4 regions of the Streptomyces sp. NPDC004838 genome follow, and region 2 is predicted to be linked to each of the others. Evidence: riboswitches for the same ligand, from Rfam matches in the RefSeq annotation. Region 2 holds a riboswitch; each other region holds the start of a gene.
The links. A riboswitch is a leader RNA that binds a small molecule or an ion and turns the genes downstream of it on or off. The one in region 2 is predicted to bind cyclic di-AMP.

Region 1 (4,791 bases), on a different contig from region 2:
TCACCGACCGGCAGAAGAAGGAACACCTCCAGGAGCACGACACCATCGCCCGCGACTACGCCCGCGCGCTGCGGGACGGCAGGTCCGCCGACAGCGAGGAGGCGCAGGAGATCACCCGCCGTATGTACGCGTGGCAGTCCCTGGCGGGCGGCGGCAGTGGCCCCTCGAAGGGGCACTTCGTCGGACTCGGTGAGATGTACGTCGCCGATTCGCGCTTCGGTGAGAACTACGACCGGTACGGGGAGGGGACCGCGGCCTTCGTCCGGGACGCGATGAAGGTGTACGGGGAGCGGCACCTCACCGACTGAACCCGGTGACCCGATCCGACCCGAGCCGACCCGACCCGACCCGAGCAGGACGCGAGCAGGACGCGAGCAGGACCCGAGCGGGATCCGACCCCGATCCTGCTCTCGATCCTGCTCCTGCTCCTCTGTTCCCGACCCCGTCGTCACCGGCTCGCCGCCCCGCTGCCGTCGGTCCGGTCTGATCCCGGTTCCGGTCATACCGGCTGATCCGCGACCTCGTGCCGTACCGCGCCGGAAAAATGGAGTGGATCTTGCTTCGGATGGCGTAAGGTTATGTCCAACGACGCGGGGTGGAGCAGCTCGGTAGCTCGCTGGGCTCATAACCCAGAGGTCGCAGGTTCAAATCCTGTCCCCGCTACTGAAGACGGTGGCCCGGCACTCGGCGAGAGTGCCGGGCCACCGTCGTATCCACGTCCGGTCGGGCCTCCGCGTACGGACGGCACGTGCCGACGGGCGCGTGCGGACCCCGCGTACCGACCGCACGTACTGACCGTGCGTACCGACCGCGCAGCGCACCGCGTTACCCCATTCGGCCGATGGCGGCTCGCCCCCGAGCCCCATCGCGGCGAGCCTGTAGAGGGGCGCGGTACCGTCCGCTGCCGCTGGCGGACCGGGGAGGAGTGCACCCTTGGCGCACCAAGAGCAGCGCAGTGGGTACGGTGCGCGCCGCTTCGTCCGCATGCTGCCCGTACTGATGATCGTCGTGGGAGTGGCCTACGACCTCAGACTTCCCCCGAGTTACACCGCCGTGCCGATGTTCGCGGCGGCTCCGCTGGTCGCCGCACCCTTCTTCTCGTGGCTCAACACCCTGCTGACGGGGATCATGGTGACGTTGGCCGAGCTGAGTCTGAACGTCTACAACGGGACTGCGGGGCAGCCTCACTCGTACACCGAGCTGAGCACGGTGGTCACCGTCTCCGCGCTGGCGTTACTCATCAATCGCGTCGTCCAGCGCAGCGGCCAGCGGCTCGCGTCCGCCCGGGTCATCGCCGAGACCGTCCAGCGGGCCGTGCTGCCCACCCCCTCCGCGGAGATCGGAGGGCTCCGTACCGCCGCACGTTACGAGGCGGCGCTCGCGGACGCTTTCGTCGGGGGGGATCTCTACGCCGTACAGGACACTCCGCACGGTGTACGGCTGGTGGTCGGGGACGTACGGGGAAAGGGGCTGGGGGCGGTCGAGGCGGTGGCGGTGATCATCGGGGCGTTCCGGGAGGCGGCTGAGCAGGAGAGTTCACTGGAAGCGGTCGCCGGGCGGCTGGACCGGGCGCTGATCCGCGAGGCCGAGCGGCAGGGCAGTCTGGACGCCTTCGAGGGGTTCGCCACCGCCGTGCTCGCCGAGATTCCGCGCGGCGGCGGTGCCGTGCGGCTGGTGAACCGGGGACACCCGGAGCCGCTGCTGCTGTACGGCGACGGCCGGGTGGACTATCTGGCGCCGCTGGAGGCGGCGCTTCCGCTGGGCATGGGCGATCTGGGGCACTGGCCGGACCGGGCCGAGACGCATCCCCTGCCGACCGGGGCGACGCTGTTGATCTATACGGACGGCCTCTCCGAGGCGCGGAACAAGGCCGGATTCTTCTACGACCCCGCGGCCCGCCTCACCGGGCGGCCCTTTCCGGGACCGGAAGAGCTGCTGGACGACTTGGTCGACGATGTGCGACGGCATACGCGCAACGGGCTGACGGACGATCTGGCGCTGCTGGCGGTCACCCGGCCGGGCTAACAACGGCTGACACGCCGGAGCGCGATGTCGGCTGTCCCACAGCCATGAGGGTGACCGAGGGCCCGGTGGTGAGAGGCGGGCCACGATCGCATGAATGTTCTCTCACCGGGCCGTCAGCACCATGTGTAGTCGAAGGACGGCTCTCCGCATAGAATTTGACGAACTGTCAGGCGTGTGATGTTGCTGAAGTGACGTTCAAGTCGCCCGACTCCGGCCTCTTGTGTCCCGGTTGGTCTGGCGCGAGCGCGTTAACGATCACCCGGAACGGCTTGGAATCCGGCCCCCCAGTCTATTAACGTTCGATAACGCAGCGCGGTCGTCCCAGCCGCCGTCAGGGCGGCACCGCGCGCATGCGCCGAATCCCGCAAGGGAACCGGGGAACCACCTTTTGGGGTGAATCGGGCGTCTTCGCACCCTGCGGAGACTCTCGTAGGAGACCTTCCTGCTCCGAACCCGTCAGCTAACCCGGTAGGCGAGAAGGAAGGAAAGGAGTACGCCTCAGTGGCGTCCAACAGCCCTGCCCCGGAAGCGCCCGTCAGGTCCGTGAGGCCCTCCACCACCGGCGTTTTCAGCCAAGAGGGGGCCGAGCGGTCATTCGGGGAATGGAACCCCACCGAGGAGAGCGTCCGTCCGGTACGCGGACGGCACCGTGTCATGAAGCAGCGGGGCGGATTCGCCCGTAGCTCCACGGTCCTCGGCGTCGGCGTGATCGCGGCGGTCGGCGCGGGCGGCATCGCCACCGCGCAGAACAAGCCCGCGCTCTCCATCTCGCTTCCCGACCAGATCTCGGACAACCTGCCCGACGGCCTGACCCCTTCCGAGGACGCGGACGGCGGCAACACCGCGCTCGCCGCGATGGGCACCATCGGCGGCGCGGCCGAGGCCGAGAGCGCCGGCGACACCAAGGACGGCGCGGGCGAGGCCCTGCGCTCCCGGATCCTTCAGCAGGCCGAGCAGCAGCAGGCCAAGGCGGCGGCCGAGAAGAAGGCCGAGGCGGAGAGGGCAGCCGCCGAGAAGGCCGCGGCCGCTGCGAAGAAGGCCGAGGCGGCGGCCAAGGCGAAGGCGGACGCCGAGAAGAAGAAGGCCGAGGCAGCGGCCAAGGCCAAGGCGGAGGCCGAACGCCTCGCCAAGCTCGCGAAGAGCTTCTCGCTGCCCACCTCCTCGTACACCATCACCTCCACCTTCGGCCAGTCCGGTTCGCTGTGGTCGTCGGGCCAGCACACCGGCCTCGACTTCGCGGCCCCGAGCGGGACCCCGGTCAAGGCCGTGGCCGGCGGCACCATCAAGTCGGCGGCCTATTCCGGATCGTACGGCTACCGCATCGTGCTGGAGCTGAACGACGGTACGGAGGTCTGGTACGCGCACCTGTCGTCGATGACCGCGAGCGCGGGCCAGAAGGTCGGCGCGGGCGAGACGATCGGCCGCGTCGGCGCGACCGGCAATGTGACCGGCGCTCACCTGCACCTGGAGGTCCACACCGCGGGCGGCTCGACGCTCGACCCGGCGGCGTGGCTGCGGAGCAAGGGACTCAACATCTGACACGGGCTGACACGCGGTACACGGGGTCGCCGACATCTGCGGCGGCCCGTGGGGGCCCGCGGTCGCATGGCCCGCGGTCTGCGGCGCATGGCCCCACGATCGTGGACGCGGAATCGTGGCCTCGAGTCCTGCGCGGTCCGGAGGCGGACGGCGTTCGTGCTCCGCGAGCCGCGCTCCGTACTCCTTGACCCGCGCTCCGTGCTCCTTGACCCGTGCTCCGCGAGCCGCCCTCCGCGATCCTCAGAAGGTGCACGACGATCTCCGGCAGCTCTGGCGCTCACCCCCCGACGTCAGGGCTGCCGGTCTTCCCCGCACTGCCGACCTGCCGTTCCGCTCTCCCGCTGTTCCGTCGTTTCCCTCGTTCGGCCGGTGCCGGGGTCGCCGGTGAGGTCAGGCGCGGTAGGGGTTGTACCCCTCGTAGTCGCGGTACGGGGGCGGTGCCCACACCCGTCCCGTCGCGCGCGCCGCGTACGTCAGCGCCGGGCCCGCCATGTCCTTCCGCTGCCACATGTGGTGCAGCAGTTCCTGCTCCCGCTCGGCGAAGTCCGGGTCCGCCGCGCCGCGCCGCGCCCGGTGGCGCAGAAACGCCAGCGAGGTCGCGAAGCGCTGGTACTCCGACACGGCGTGTGCCGCTGCCGGTCCCTGCCGCTGCATGGCGAAGGTCCGGGCGGCCTTGCGCGCCTTCATGGACGAAAGCGCCGGCGGCTCGGCGGGCGCGATCCAGCCCGCGGCGGCGTAGGCGGGCAGTTCGGTGGAGACCGTGCGCAGTTCGCGCTGCCGGGACCAGATCGTCAGCCAGGTGAGCAGCCCGAAGACGGGGACCATGAACACCCCGTACACCAGATAGAAGCCCCAAGGGCCGAAGAGTGAGGTCGAGCCGTTCCACAGCGCGTGCATGCCCATGGCCAGGGCGAGGCCGAGCAGGGGCAGCGCGACCCGGCGTATCCGCTGCCGACGGGCCGCCAGCGCCGCGATCCCGAAGCCGAGGCCGGTCAGCACGGTGAACAGCGGATGCGCGAACGGCGACATGACGATCCGTACGAAGAAGGTCGCCACCGTCACCGAGGCGAAGCCCGATGAGCCCATCGCCTGGTCCTCGTCGAACGCGGTGCCCAGATAGAGGATGTTCTCGGTGAAGGCGAAGCCGGTGGCGGTGAACCCGGCGACCACGATGCCGTCGACGAGCCCGGTGAAGTCCTGCCGCCGGAAGATGAAGATCAGCATGAT
Region 2 (4,791 bases):
GCCCGCTCGTACACCTCGCGTCTGCACTACTCGTTCGACTACGCGGTCCGGATGACGGAGATACGCGGCATCATCGACGCGTACACGCAGACGAGCGCCGAGGACTTCGGCCGCGCCGGCGTCGGATACGAGATGGACGAGGACGAGGCCCGCCGACGCCATCTCCTCCAGTCGCTCCTCCAGGCCCAGGGCATGGAGACAGGCGACTACCGCGACCGCTTCGGCCGCGATCCCGAGGACGACTTCGGTCCCGAGCTGGAACGGTTCACCGTGCTCGGCTGGCTGGACGAGTCCGCGCCGCCCGGACTGCTGCGGCTGAGCGCCCAAGGGCTGGCGTACTCGGACGGGCTGGGACCGGAGTTGTTCTCCCCCGTCGTACGGGCCCGTATGGCCGCGTACGAGCCGAAGTGAGACGGCGGACATGGATCATCTGACCGTCCTCTACCGGGGACCGCTCGCGTCCTGCGACTACGACTGTCCTTACTGCCCCTTCGCCAAAAGGCGCGACAACCCCGCGCGACTGCGGGCGGACCGGGCCGCGCTGGAACGGTTCGCCGCCTGGGTGTCCTCGCGGCCGGACGACCGGCTCTCGGTTCTGTTCACCCCGTGGGGCGAGGGTCTGGTGCGCTCCTGGTACCGCCGCACCCTGGTCGAACTGTCGCGGCTGCCGCAGGTGCGACGGGTGGCGATCCAGACCAATCTCAGCTGCCGCACCGACTGGCTCGCCGAAGCCGATCTCGACACGCTCGCGCTCTGGTGCACCTACCATCCGGGGCAGACCCCCTACGACCGCTTCCTCGCCAAATGCGGCGACCTGGCGGCGCGGGGCGTCCGTTTCAGCGTCGGCGTCGTCGGTCTCCCCGAGCATCTGGAGCAGGCCCGCCGTCTCCGTGCCGAACTGCCCGAGCGGGTCTACCTCTGGGTGAACGCGGCGGAGGGGCACGGTTACACGGACGCGGAGGCCGCCGACTGGACGGGGCTCGATCCGCTCTTCCCCTACAGCCGCCATCCGCACCGCTCGGCCGGACTCCCCTGTCGTACGGGCGAGTCGGTCATCTCGGTGGACGGCGACGGCACGGTCCGCCGCTGTCACTTCGTCAGCGAGGAACTGGGCAACCTCTACGACGGCTCGTACCGGAGCGCGCTGCGTCCGAGGGCGTGTCCGCTCCCCGTCTGCGACTGTCACATCGGCTATGTGCATCTGGAGTCGCTGCCGCTGTACGACGTGTTCGCGGGCGGCGTCCTGGAACGGATCCCCGCCGCCGGACCCACCGCCGCCGCCGAGCCCGTGCTCCTGCCGTTTCCGGTGCCGGTGCCGTTCGGCAACGGCACCGGCACCGGCACCGACCAGGAACGGGACGTATAGCGGCGGCGGTACGGGAGCGCATCGGTCCCACCGGGATGCCCAGGGGGGCGAAAACGCCGGATCCCCTCGCGCCACCGCGGCGGTGCGAGGGGATCCGGGCCGTTCGGCCCGCGGGTGCGAGCCGTTCGGCGAAGAGATCAGCGGAACCGGAGTCCGGAAGAGCCGGGGCTCAGAGGTTCAGAGGACCAACGGGACCGGAACGCGCCGGTGCCGTCAGGATCCGTCAGGATCCGTCAGGATCCGTCAGGATCCGTCAGGATCCGTCAGGATCCGTCAGGATCCGTCAGGATCCGTCAGAGCGAGACGCCGTGCTGGCGCAGGTACGCCACCGGGTCGACGTCCGAGCCGTAGCCGGGGCCGGTGCGGACCTCGAAGTGCAGGTGCGGACCGGTGGAGTTGCCGGTGGAGCCGGCGCGGCCGATCTGCTGGCCGCCGCTCACACTCTGGCCGGACGAGACGGAGAGGGAGGAGAGATGGGCGTACTGCGAGTACTTGCCGTCGGTGTGCCTGATGACGACCTCGTTGCCGTACGCGCCGCTCCACCCGGCGGAGACGACGGTGCCGGGTCCGACGGACCTGATGCTGGTGCCGGTCGAGGCGGTGAAGTCGACACCGGTGTGGTACCCGCTGGACCACATGGAGCCCGAAGCACGGTAGGAGGTGCTGACGTTGCCGGACGGCGTGGGGGTGGTGTAGCCACCGCTCCGCTGGGTGGTGCTCGGCGCGTCGTCGGACGCCTGGGCCGATCCCCGGACCGAGGAGCCGGAGGCCGAGGACTTGGCGTTTGAGGACTTGGCGTTCGAGGACTTGGCCGACGGAGACTCGGCGGACGAGGAGCCGGAGGACTTCTGCGACTGCGCGGCCGGAGCGCTCTCGCGGGAGTGGTCACGGGAGGAGCGGTCGTCCGAGCGCTTCTCGGCCTTCGCCGGAGCCTTGCCCTCGGCCTTCGCGCCGATGGTGAGCTTGAGGCCGGGGTGGATCAGGGAGGGGTTCTCGCCGACGGCCTCGCGGTTGTCCGCGTAGAGCTTCTGCCAGCCGCCCCTCACCTGCTGTTCCTCGGCGATCTTGGCGAGATAGTCGCCCGCGACGACACGGTAGGTGACCGGGGCGGCGGCGTGCTGCCGCACCTCCGGGGCGGCCGGAGCGCCGCTCGCCTTCGCCGGGGCGACGGCCGAGGGAACCGTCTGTACGGCGGGGGCGGTCTGCTCCGCGGCCTGGGCGCCGGTCGCGCCCATCAGCGGGATGGCGATGGCCGCGCCACCGGTACCGGCGGCGACGAAACCGCGGGCGATGGGGCCTGCCTGGATACGGCGATGCTTACCCTTTTTGGGCATGACGCTTTCCTCTCCGGCGCCTGCGAGGTGAGCTGTCGGGTTCGGGCTGGAGATGCCCGGCCGCGCGATGAGCACGACTTCACCCCAAGCCGTCCGGATACCCGGAATCGGCGTACTACCTGGGTCCCCCGCTCCTGCCACATGTGAGTGGGTGAAATTCGGGCGGCGGCAGGATGAGGCGTGCCGCCCGGAATTCCGAGACCGTAGACCGGCCGTACCGAGCGGAACAAGCCGAGGATTATCCCGATCGGTGAACTGGGTCATTCTCCGGGGGAATTCACCGTCACACTCCGTGGACCGAAGTCCGCAAAACTCCTGCCCCGCAGGCGTATTCCACTTCTGGGCGCGGCCACACACCGTCACGGATATGATCCTGCTCACGAGCGGATCCCATATCCCGCACTTATAGGGCACGTTATGGCGAACCTCCTGATTCGGACATAAGGCACATGTGATCCCATAAGGGTTGATCGCCGCGATTGCCGCTCCCAACTCCTCACCTTTCACACGGAAACGACAGCCGTACGTCGATTCCCGTCCACCTCGACAAGGCGCGGCCGTATGACCATGGCGCCCGGGTTCGCCCCGAGCCCGCCCGGGCGCGGACCCCGCGTCTCGGCCGGGTTCCTGCTCGCTCAACACGGCGGGGCTCCCGGAAACAGGATTCGAAAGCCACTTCCCGATGCACGGTCCGCAATCGGCCGACCAGTGCCTCAAGAACGCCGACCAGCGCCCGAAGAACAACGTCGGCATGCCCGGTCCGCCATTCCCGCGAATACTCCCCACCGGGACAGACCCGCGTCCATGAATCGGCGCGTCCATGACACAGCGGTCGAGGTCCCCTTCCGCAAATGCGATCGGAGCGCCGGTCAGAAGTGCGCCCGACTACTCACGGAGACAGAGGCTGTCCCATAGGCCCGCACACCCCGCCGGGCGAGGTTCGCCGCGAACCGTGATGGCGGAACCCGGTGCGGGTCGGGCTCGCCATATGTACGCGCATCATCGAGAGCGCGCGGGCGTCCGGGTGATGGCGCCGGACGGGACGCGGCAGCCCGTTTCCGCTGGTTGCCCGAGGTACCGATGTCGTATCGTCGATAAAACGCCACCGTCGGCGACCGATGCCGACGGCTGTGATCTCCTGGAGCCTTCGTGACGCAGCAGTTGCCGCAGGTCCCCTCGAACGAGCCCGAGCTGACCGGAGTGCGCAACTTCCGCGACGTGGGCGGACTGCCGACCGTGGACGGCGGGACAGTGCGGTACGGGCGGCTCTTCCGCAGCGGGCATCTCGCCCACGCGACCGAGAGCGACGCCTCGTTCCTGGCCACCCTCGGGCTGCACACGATCTTCGACTTCCGCAACAACGCCGACATCCAACTGGAGGGGCCGGACGTTCCGCTGCCCGGTGTGCGGAATCTGAATCTGCCCCTCAGCGACCCGGCCGACGGGGCCGAGTTCTGGCGCATGGTCCGCGAGGGCGGCATCAACCAGCTGCGGTCGATTCTGGCGGACGGCAAGGCGGCCGGCCGGATGGCGGAGTCGTACCGCATGATGATCACGCAGCGCACGGGCGATCACAGCAGGATTCTCCACGCGCTCGCCGAGGACAGCGTTCCGGCGCTGATGCACTGTGCGGCGGGCAAGGACCGCGCCGGTCTCTCCATCGCGGTGTCCCTGCTCGCGGTCGGGGTGGAGCGGGACGCGATCGAGGCGGACTACCTCAAGTCCAACGACCCGCACCGCCGCTACCTGATCCGCCGCAAGGACGACTCGCCCGCAGCGATGTCACCCGAGGTGATGGAGCTGCTGAGCCCGCTCTTCGACGCGCGCGCCGAGTATCTGCACACGGCCTTCGACGCGATCGAGGAGACGTGGGGCACCACCGAGCGCTACCTCACGGACGGGCTGAAGCTGAGCCCCGGAACGCGCGAGCGGCTGCGGGAGCGGCTGACCGAGACGGCGTGAGCCGTCCGGGCCACCTGATCTACTTGGCGCCGACCTCGAACAGGAGATAGAGGAAACCGGCCAGCAGGTGGCCCGCGATCAGATACGCGAAGAGCCGGACGACCAGGCCCCTGGGGAACTTCCCCTCTT
Region 3 (4,791 bases), on a different contig from region 2:
TCGGCGACGGCGTCCGGCACCCGTTCGGCGGGCACGGCGACGACCGCGAGATCGACGGGCTTCCCGGTCTCGGCGACGATCTCGCCGATGGAACGGAACGCCGGTACCCCGTCCACTTCCCATCGCGACGACGGCGCTGACGGCGATGACGGCGGTGCTGGAAACGCGTGGTTCACGGCGTACGCACGACCGGTGTACCCCGCGCCCAGCAGGTTGCGCAGCACGGTCCGTCCCACGCCTCCGGCGGCCCGCCCGGTGCCGACGACCGCGACCGCCCGGGGCGCGAGCAACCGCTGCACGGAACGTGCCTCCGCGCGCTGTTCGCGGCCGCGCTGCACCGCGAGGGACTCGGCGGTCGGTTCGAGGTCGAGCGTCAGATGGACGGAGCCGTCCCCGAAAGAGCGCTTCTGGGTATACCCGCCGTCCCGGAACACCTTGATCATCTTGGTGTTCGCGGGCAGGACCTCGGCGGCGAACCGCCGGATGCCGCGCTCACGCGCGACCGCGGCGATGTGTTCGAGCATCGCGGAGGCGATCCCGCGCCCCTGGTGGGCGTCCTGGACCAGGAACGCGACCTCCGCCTCGTCCGCGGGCGCTCCCGCGGGACGGCCCTGCTCGTCGATGCGGTCGTAGCGGACGGTCGCGATGAACTCCCCGCCGACCATGGCGGCGAGCCCCACCCTGTCCACATAGTCGTGATGGGTGAACCGGTGCACGTCCTTCGGGGACAGCCGCGGGTAGGGCGCGAAGAAGCGGTAATACTTCGACTCGTCCGAGACCTTCTCATAGAAGCTGATCAGCCGGTCGGCGTCATCGACGGTGATGGGCCTGATACGCGCGGTGGCGCCGTCACGCAGCACCACGTCCGCTTCCCAGTGGTCGGGGTACGCGTGATCGCCGTCCGTCTGCATGGCAGAAAGCCTACGGCGCGGCCACCGTTCAAGGGGGGCTCTCCGCGATGGTCACTGGCCGCTGCGGCGAGGTCACAGGTCGCGGCCGGTGCTCCGGCACGGCAATCTGGGAGCGCCGACCGACCGGAAGGCCGGGACAATGCCGGGACAAGCGGTCGGTACGGAGAACACCGGCCCGTCGTGAGAGACTGGTCTAGACAACCGCTGAAACTTGAAGGGCAACACCATGGCTGAGCGCCGCGTCAACGTCGGCTGGGCCGAGGGCCTTCACGCCCGCCCCGCTTCCATCTTCGTCCGTGCCGCCACGGCCTCCGGCGTCCCGGTGACGATCGCCAGGGCCGACGGCACTCCGGTGAACGCCGCCTCCATGCTCGCCGTCCTCGGCCTGGGCGCGCAGGGCGGCGAAGAGATCGTGCTCGCGTCCGACGCGGACGACGCGGAGGTCGCCCTGGACCGGCTGGCCAAGCTGGTGGCCGAGGGCCTCGAAGAGCTGCCCGAGACGGTCTGACGACCTGATCCGTTCCTGATCCGTCGATCCGCCGTCGTTGTACGGATCTCCGTTCGGCCGTACGACCTGGAGCCGCGCTTCCCGTATTCGGGAGACGCGGCTCCTTCCGTTCCATGAGATGCCCGGCCCTGTTCGTCCGATGGCCGGCGAGTTCTTCGGCGGTCGGACGGGACGGCGAACGCCGGAGGTCCCGGCGTCTGTACGCCGGGACCTCCGGAAGGCGAATCCTATGGACAGCACGGCTGACGCGGACAGCAGCACAGGCAGCGATTCGGCGCGGAGATCAGACCTTCACACCGCGCGCACGCAGATACGAGATCGGGTTGATGTCGGACCCGTACTCGGCATCGGTGCGGACCTCGAAGTGAAGGTGCGGCCCGGTGGAGTTGCCGGTCGAGCCCGCGGCACCGATCCGCTGGCCGGGCATGACGTTCTGGCCCACGGAGACGCCGATGGCGGCGAGGTGGCCGTACTGGGTGTACGAGCCGTCGTTCATCTTGATCACGACGTTGTAGCCGTACGCGCCGCCCCAGCCGGCCTCGACGACGGTGCCGGCGCCCACGGACACCACGGAGGTGCCGTACGGCGCGCGGAAGTCGACGCCGGTGTGGCTGCCGGAGGACCAGAGCGAACTGTTGGCCTGGTAGGCCGTGGAGACATGCGAACCGGCGACGGGCAGCCGGTAGGAGTTGAGGAGCTTGCGCTCGGCCTCACGGGCGGCGCGCTCCTCGGCCGCACGGGCCGCCTTGGCTCGGGCTTCGGCCGCCGCCTCCGCGCGAGCGGCGGCCTCGGCGGCCTCCTGCTGCTGGACGAACGCCTGATCGGCGACCTCGTCGGCGAGGGTCTCGACGGCGAGGGTCTGGGTGAGTCCGGTGTCCTCGACGCTGACACCGCCGGGCTCCGCGGTCTTGGCACCGGAGTCCGCGGCGAACGCCGGGGACGCGATGGTTCCGATGACACCGGTGGTGGCGAGAGTCGCGGCTCCGGCGATGCTCGCGCTCTTGCGCGTCACACGGTTCGGGGCGCGGTGTTTCCCGGCAGGACGGGCGAACGCCATGGAGAGGCTGATCCTTTCCTTCCTTCTCGCCTACCGGGTTAGCTGACGGGTTCGGAGCAGGAAGGTCTCCTACGGACTCCTCCGCACGGCGCGAAGGGGTCCGATTCACCCCATGGGGACTGGGTCCCCGGCTCCCCCTGGCTCGCGCCTGACGGGGATTCGGCGATGACTGCCCGTGCCGCGGATGCGGCGTGCTTCTGGCGTGCAGCCGGGTCGACGCTAGGCCGGAGCGCTGTCGATCACCAAACACACGCCCTGTTTTGTTGCACATGCCACAGGACTTCTCGCCCAACTTCTCAATAAATGGGACATTTGACGGTGTCTACGACAGATCCCCGACATCCCATGGATGCCGGGGATCCGTGCCGCTCACGCGTTCGCTCCGACGGCGACCCGGACGCGGCCAACCACCGCGGCCGAGCCGTGTCACCCCCGCGTCGGGTCCGAGCCGGGCCGGGTCGGTCGGGTCGCCGTCGGATCCGGGCCGGATCCGGGCGGGATCCGGGTCGGTTCCAGGTCAGGTCCGGGTCGGACTCCGCGCGGTGGCTCAATCAGCCCGTGACAACCGTCACTTCGCCGATCCCGAGCGCCCTGACCGGCTCCTCGATCTGCGAGGCGTCACCGACCAGCACGGTGACGAGCCGGTCCTCCGGGAAGGCGGCCACGGCCGCGGCCGTCGCCTCCACGGTGCCGGTCTCGGCGAGGCGGACGTACAACTGCGCCTGGAAATCGTCCGGGAGATGCTGCTCCACCTGGTCGGCGAGGGTGCCCGCGACGGAAGCGGCCATCTCGAACCGCAGCGGCGCGACGCCCACCAGATTCTGCACGGCGACATCGCGTTCGCTGTCGGTCAGGCCCTCGGCCGCCAGCGTCCGCAGCACCTTCCACAGGTCCTCCAGCGCCGGTCCGGTGTTGGGCGTGTCCACGGAACCGCTGATGCCGAGCAGCGACGCGCCCGACCCGTCCGGGGCGGAGCACAGCACCTGGCCGAAGGCCCGTACGCCGTACGTGTAGCCCTTCTCCTCACGCAGCACCCGGTCCAGCCGGGAGGTGAGCGTGCCGCCCAGGCAGTAGGTGCCGAGCACCTGGGCGGGCCAGACCCGGTCGTGCCGGTCCGGGCCGATCCGGCCGATCAGCAACTGGGTCTGCACCGCGCCGGGACGGTCCACGATGACCACCCGTCCCGTGTCGTCCGCGGTGATCACCGGCGCCGGCCCGCGCTCGGCCGTGTCGCCCGTCCAGTCGCCGACGGTCTCGGCGAGCACGGCGTCGAGATCGACCCCCGTGAGATCACCGACGATCACCGCGGTGGCCGTGGCGGGCCGTACATGGGCCTCGAAGAACGCCCGTACGGCGGCGGAGTCGATCCGGGCCACGGTCTCCTCCGTCCCCTGGCGGGGACGGGACATGCGCAGCGAGGACGGGAACAGCTGCCGGTACAGCTCCTTGGCCGCGCGGCGGCCCGGGTTGGCCGTCTCGTGCGGGATCTCGTCCAGCCGGTTGCGTACGAGCCGCTCGATCTCGCTCTCGGCGAAGGCGGGCGCCCTCAAAGCCTCGGCGAGCAGCCCGAGCGCCTTGGGCAGCCGGGAGACCGGGACTTCCAGGGAGACGCGGACGCCGGGGTGGTCGGCGTGCGCGTCGAGGGTGGCGCCGCAGCGCTCCAGCTCGGCCGCGAACTCCTCGGCGGTGCGCTTGTCGGTACCCTCGGACAGCGCGCGCGCCATGATCGTGGCGACACCGTCGAGTCCCTCGGGCTCGGCGCCCAGCGGGGCGTCGAGGGAGATCTCGACCGCCACCACCTGCTGGCCGGGGCGGTGGCAGCGCAGCACGGTCAGGCCGTTGTCCAGGGTGCCGCGATCAGGGGCGGGGAACGCCCAGGGCATGGGCTCCCCCGCCTTGGGCTGGGGGTGGAACTCCATGGTGGTCAACGGCTCAGCGGCATGGGTCACCGGTCCGCTCCCTCTTCCTCGTCGCTCTGGTTGTCCTGGTCGGTCGTGCCGGTCGTGCCGGTCGTGTCGCCCGTGTCGGAGACCGGTTCGTACACCAGCACCGCGCGGTTGTCGGGGCGCAGCCGGGCCTTGGCGACCGCCCGCACCTCCTCGGCGGTGATCGTGAGGATGCGCTCCACGGCCGTCAGCGCGAGCTGCGGGTCGCCGAACAGCACCGCGTACCGGCACAGTTCGTCGGCGCGGCCCGCGACGGTGCCGAGCCGGTCCAGCCACTCGCGCTCCAGCTGGGCCTGCGCGCGCTCCATCTCCTCGGACGTGGGACCTTCCTCGGCGAACCGGGCCAGCTCCTCGTCGACCGCGGCCTCG
Region 4 (4,791 bases), on a different contig from region 2:
GCGTCCGGGCCGGGACCGGGATCCGGGACCGCCGGGCCGGGGCCTGCGGGTCCGAACCCGCGGGTCCGAGCCTGCCGAGGGAACGACTCCATCCGTCACCGGGCCCGGCGACAGCCCTCGGCACAGTCCGTGACCGGGAGATCGCCCCCGGTTCACCCCTGCCGTGCCGCCGTGACCGTTGCGGCGAATGAGGCTTACCTGCCCTCGGACGGCCGATACGGGCCGGGCTAGGCTCCGCCGCATGGACGTACTCATCAATGTCTTCGTGGCCCTGCACATCATCGGTATCGCGGCCCTGCTGGGCGGCTTCTTCGCCCAGATGAAGGCGATGGGGCAGGGGACGGCGCGCTTCACACCGGGGATGCTGCACGGCGCGCTGACGATGCTCGTCACCGGCATGGCGCTGGTGGGCCTGAACCAGGCGGACGACCAGACGCTCGACCACGTCAAGATCGGCGTCAAGACGGCGGTGCTGGTGGTGATCCTGGGGCTCGTGTACGTCAAGCGGGACGAGGAGACGGTCGACAAGGCGCTCTTCGGCGCGGTGGGCGGGCTGACGGTGGCCAACATCCTCATCGCGACGCTCTGGACCTGAGACTGATCCGGACCCGAGGCCGCGGGGAGGTGCGGGGGAGCGCCAGCGCGGGCGAGCCCCCGGCGGGACGGTCATGAGCGCCCGCCCTTGAGAGCCGACCCGGCGCGCGGACCCTCGCGGAGCGCTGTCGGGCGGCGGACGGAGGCTGCGGCGCGGCGGCTGTGACACGGCGGCTCACGGGCGGTCGCCGAAGCTCCCCGTACCGGCCGTGGGAACGGGCGATTCCGCCGTACCGCGAACGGCCGCGACACCCTGGTTCAGCGGTCGACCGTCCACGCGGCGTCCGGGGGCGGTGTGCCCTGAGCGACGATGTGGCGGACGATCCGGAACGCCTCCCCCAGGGGCACGGTGTCCTCGTCGGGGTACTCGTCGTTCTGCCCGTTCTCCAGCACGAAGCCGTCGCTCCAGTCCTCGGCCCCCGGATCCGACGCGTGCTCGCCGGGGTCGCCCTCACCGTCGAGCAGCATCACCATCGCCCGCTCGGTGTTGGTGACGACGGCGAGCCGTCGCCCGGTCGAACTGGTCAGCCACGACTCACAGGTCCCGGCCGTCATCCTTCTGCCGATCTCCTCCACGGCCTCATCGGCCGTCACCGGCGGAGCACCCTCGCGGAACGCCCAGGTCTCTGACATGGGTACGACCCTCTCACGCGGTGACGCGGACCATCCGCCCTCCGGGCGGGGCGGATGCCGAACCCGCGTGCCGAACCCGCGTTCCGCCTCCGCTCAGGCGGGGCGCACGCTGCCGTAGATCGGCATGTAGTAGATCGACTCCTCGCGCACGTTCGCACCGGGCTTCGGCGCGTGGATCATCTTGCCGCCGCCGACATAGATCCCGACATGGCTGATGTCGTCGTAGAAGAAGACCAGGTCACCGGGGCGCAGATCCTTCGTCTCCACTCGGGTGCCGATCTTCACCTGGTCCCAGGTGGTACGCGGGAGGTTCACGCCGGCCGCCTTCCAGGCCGCCTGGGTCAGCCCGGAGCAGTCGTACGAACTGGGCCCGGCGGCGCCCCAGACGTACGGCTTGCCGATCTGAGCGCGGGCGAAGGAGAGAACCTTGTCCGCCTTGGCGGTCGAGGTGCCGCCTCCCGTGCTCGAGCCGCTTCCGGTCCCGCCGCCAGTGCCGGCATCGCTGCCCGCGCCGGGGGCCGTCTCCCGCGCGCGCTGCTGCTCCAGTCGTTTGCGCTCGGCCTCGGCCTCGGCCTTCTGTCGCGCCCGCGCCGCCTCCTCCTGCTTCGCCTTCGCCTCGGCCAGCCGCCGAGCCTCGGCCGCCTTCTCGCGCTCGATCGCCGCGAGCCGGGCCTTCTCCTGCGCCGTCAGCTTCGACAGGAGCGAGCGCGCCTCCGCGAGCTTGGACTGCACCCGCTGCTTTCCGGCGCGCAGGGCGTCCTGCGACTCGGTGAGGGACGCGAGGCTCTCGGTCGCCCTGGCCCGCTGCCGGGCGGCCTCGGCCCGCTGGGTCTCGTAGTCGGCGACGGCCTCACGCTGACGGTCCGTCATCCGGTCCATCAGCTGCGTCTGGTCGAAGTACTGCTGCGGGCTGTCCGCGAACAGCAGCGCGGCGGTCGGAGCGACCGCACCAGTGCGGTACTGCGCGGCCGCATAGCCGCCGAGCGCCCGGCGCGACTCGTTCAGCTTCTCCGTACGCCGCGCCGCCTCGTCGAGCAGCCGGTCGACCTCGGCGCGCTTCCCGGCGGTGGTCTCCTTCGCCTTGTTGAACTCCTGGGTCGCCGTACCGGCCTGCCGGTAGAGATCGTCGACCTTCTTCTGCACCTCCTCGACGGAGGGCTTCGGCACGGGCGGCGCGGCCGGGGCCGCGCCGGCGCTCTGCGCCGACAGCAGACCGACGGAGGCGAGAGCCGCCGTCGTGAAGCCGACGGCCGCAGTGGGTTTCGCGGTACGACTTCGGGGCTTGCGATGCGACACCAAGACCGGCGTCTCCTCTTCCGTTGACCGCCTACCGGGTTAGCTGTCGGGTTCGGGCGGAACGGAAGATCGCCCTACGGACCGGTACGACAGGCCCGATTCACCCCGGTTGTGCATGGTGGGTCCCCGGTTCCGAACTCCTGTGAGGAAAGCCCGGATTCGGCGTGGGCTGCCCGCTTGGCGTGGATCGCCGCGAGGGAACGGGCCGCCTGGTCGAGCACGCTAGCCAACGGTGTGGCTGCTGTGAAGGTTGATGTTCGATATGCCCGATACATTTTCGTGACCTTTCGGCGGGAGGGTGCCTCCGGCTCGGCGGGTGACGGAGAGGATTCGCCTGGTCACGGGTGGTTCGGCCCGTGACCGCCGCTCGGGCCGCGGCGGTGCCTGAGCCCGCGTACGCCCATGCGGCGGCGGGCTGTCGGTGGCGAGGCATAAACTCGGAGAGCGATGAGCAGCCTCTTTGACGAAGACTTCCTGGCGAACCTCCAGCGCACCCCGGAGGAGCCCCCGCCGCCGCCCGAGGACCATCAGGGTCCCGAGGACGAAGCCCGGGAGGAGATCCCGGACGATCTCTTCCAGGGCGCCTACGACGTGCCTCCGGCCCGTGACGCGTACTACCGCGACGGAGCACCGCGTACGGTCGTGGACCCCGAAGCCCTGCTCGACGGGCTGAACGAACAGCAGCGCGCCGCCGTCGTGCACACCGGATCGCCCCTGCTCATCGTCGCCGGGGCCGGTTCCGGCAAGACCCGTGTGCTGACCCACCGGATCGCCCACCTCCTGGCGACCCGCCGCGTCCACCCCGGACAGATACTGGCGATCACCTTCACCAACAAGGCCGCCGGTGAGATGAAGGAGCGCGTCGAGCACCTGGTCGGCCCGCGCGCGGGCGCCATGTGGGTCTCCACCTTCCACAGCGCCTGCGTCCGCATCCTGCGCCGCGAGTCCAAGAAACTCGGCTTCACCTCCTCGTTCTCCATCTACGACGCGGCGGACTCCAAGCGCCTGATGGCCCTCGTCTGCCGCGATCTGGATCTCGACCCGAAGAAGTTCCCGCCGAAGTCCTTCAGCGCCCAGGTCTCCAATCTGAAGAACGAGCTGATCGACGAGGAGAGCTACGCGGATCAGGCCGCCGGTTCCGGGGGAGGGTTCGAGAAGACGCTCGCCGAGGCGTACCGGATGTACCAGGCGCGGCTGCGCGAGGCCAACGCCCTGGACTTCGACGACATCATCATGACGGCCGTCCATCTGCTCCAGGCGTTCCCGGACGTCGCCGAGCACTACCGGCGGCGCTTCCGCCATGTCATGGTCGACGAGTACCAGGACACCAACCACGCCCAGTACACACTCGTACGCGAACTGGTGGGCACGGGCTACGAGGACCTGCCGCCCGCCGAACTCTGCGTCGTCGGCGACGCCGACCAGTCGATCTACGCCTTCCGCGGCGCGACCATCCGCAACATCCTCCAGTTCGAGGAGGACTACGCGGACGCGACGACGATCCTGCTGGAGCAGAACTACCGCTCCACCCAGACGATCCTCTCCGCCGCCAACGCCGTCATCGAGCGGAACGAGAGCCGCCGCCCCAAGAACCTGTGGACGAACGCGGGCACGGGCGCGCAGATCACCGGCTATGTCGCCGACACCGAGCACGACGAGGCGCAGTTCGTCGCCGACGAGATCGACCGGCTCACGGACGAGGGCGACGCGAAGGCCGGCGACGTCGCCGTCTTCTACCGGACGAACGCCCAGTCCCGTGTCTTCGAGGAGATCTTCATCCGCGTCGGCCTGCCGTACAAGGTCGTCGGCGGAGTCCGCTTCTACGAGCGCAAGGAGGTCCGGGACGTCCTCGCCTATCTGCGTGTTCTGGCCAACCCGGAGGACACCGTCCCGCTGCGCCGCATCCTCAATGTTCCCAAGCGCGGCATCGGCGACCGCGCGGAAGCGATGATCGACGCGCTCTCGCTGCGCGAGAAGATCACCTTCCCGCAGGCGCTGCGGCGCGTGGACGAGGCGTACGGGATGGCGGCCCGTTCCGCCAACGCGGTCAAGCGGTTCAACGTGCTGATGGAGGAGCTGCGGACGATCGTCGACTCCGGCGCGGGACCCGCCGTGGTCCTGGAGGCGGTCCTGGAGCGGACCGGCTATCTCGCCGAGTTGCAGGCTTCGACCGACCCGCAGGACGAGACCCGTATCGAGAACCTCCAGGAACTGGCGTCGGTGGCCCTGGAGTTCGAGCAGGCGCGGGGCGAGGAGGAAGGCGCGGGC

Region 1: another riboswitch for cyclic di-AMP. It lies ahead of ACWEFL_RS25050 (M23 family metallopeptidase); the one in region 2 lies ahead of ACWEFL_RS34190 (M23 family metallopeptidase).
Region 3: another riboswitch for cyclic di-AMP. It lies ahead of ACWEFL_RS08645 (M23 family metallopeptidase); the one in region 2 lies ahead of ACWEFL_RS34190 (M23 family metallopeptidase).
Region 4: another riboswitch for cyclic di-AMP. It lies ahead of ACWEFL_RS12570 (NlpC/P60 family protein); the one in region 2 lies ahead of ACWEFL_RS34190 (M23 family metallopeptidase).

What each region holds. Positions count from the first base shown of each region.
Region 1 is NZ_JBSGAW010000024.1:19,971-24,761, reverse strand. Features, by position in the region: gene ACWEFL_RS25065 (MerR family transcriptional regulator) at 1-308, shown strand, start outside; tRNA gene ACWEFL_RS25060 (tRNA-Met) at 590-663, shown strand; gene ACWEFL_RS25055 (PP2C family protein-serine/threonine phosphatase) at 934-2,025, shown strand; cyclic di-AMP (ydaO/yuaA leader) riboswitch at 2,369-2,515, shown strand; gene ACWEFL_RS25050 (M23 family metallopeptidase) at 2,527-3,564, shown strand; gene ACWEFL_RS25045 (PrsW family intramembrane metalloprotease) at 3,955-4,791, opposite strand, start outside.
Region 2 is NZ_JBSGAW010000046.1:34,034-38,824, forward strand. Features, by position in the region: gene ACWEFL_RS34180 (STM4012 family radical SAM protein) at 1-411, shown strand, start outside; gene ACWEFL_RS34185 (STM4011 family radical SAM protein) at 422-1,366, shown strand; gene ACWEFL_RS34190 (M23 family metallopeptidase) at 1,660-2,700, opposite strand; cyclic di-AMP (ydaO/yuaA leader) riboswitch at 2,703-2,864, opposite strand; gene ACWEFL_RS34195 (tyrosine-protein phosphatase) at 3,850-4,662, shown strand; gene ACWEFL_RS34200 (DUF6126 family protein) at 4,682-4,791, opposite strand, start outside.
Region 3 is NZ_JBSGAW010000005.1:263,831-268,621, forward strand. Features, by position in the region: gene ACWEFL_RS08635 (bifunctional acetate--CoA ligase family protein/GNAT family N-acetyltransferase) at 1-911, opposite strand, end outside; gene ACWEFL_RS08640 (HPr family phosphocarrier protein) at 1,138-1,419, shown strand; gene ACWEFL_RS08645 (M23 family metallopeptidase) at 1,703-2,476, opposite strand; cyclic di-AMP (ydaO/yuaA leader) riboswitch at 2,490-2,651, opposite strand; gene ACWEFL_RS08650 (M16 family metallopeptidase) at 3,028-4,395, opposite strand; gene ACWEFL_RS08655 (M16 family metallopeptidase) at 4,422-4,791, opposite strand, start outside.
Region 4 is NZ_JBSGAW010000009.1:25,241-30,031, reverse strand. Features, by position in the region: gene ACWEFL_RS12580 (hypothetical protein) at 242-595, shown strand; gene ACWEFL_RS12575 (hypothetical protein) at 853-1,227, opposite strand; gene ACWEFL_RS12570 (NlpC/P60 family protein) at 1,321-2,526, opposite strand; cyclic di-AMP (ydaO/yuaA leader) riboswitch at 2,537-2,698, opposite strand; gene pcrA (DNA helicase PcrA) at 2,971-4,791, shown strand, end outside.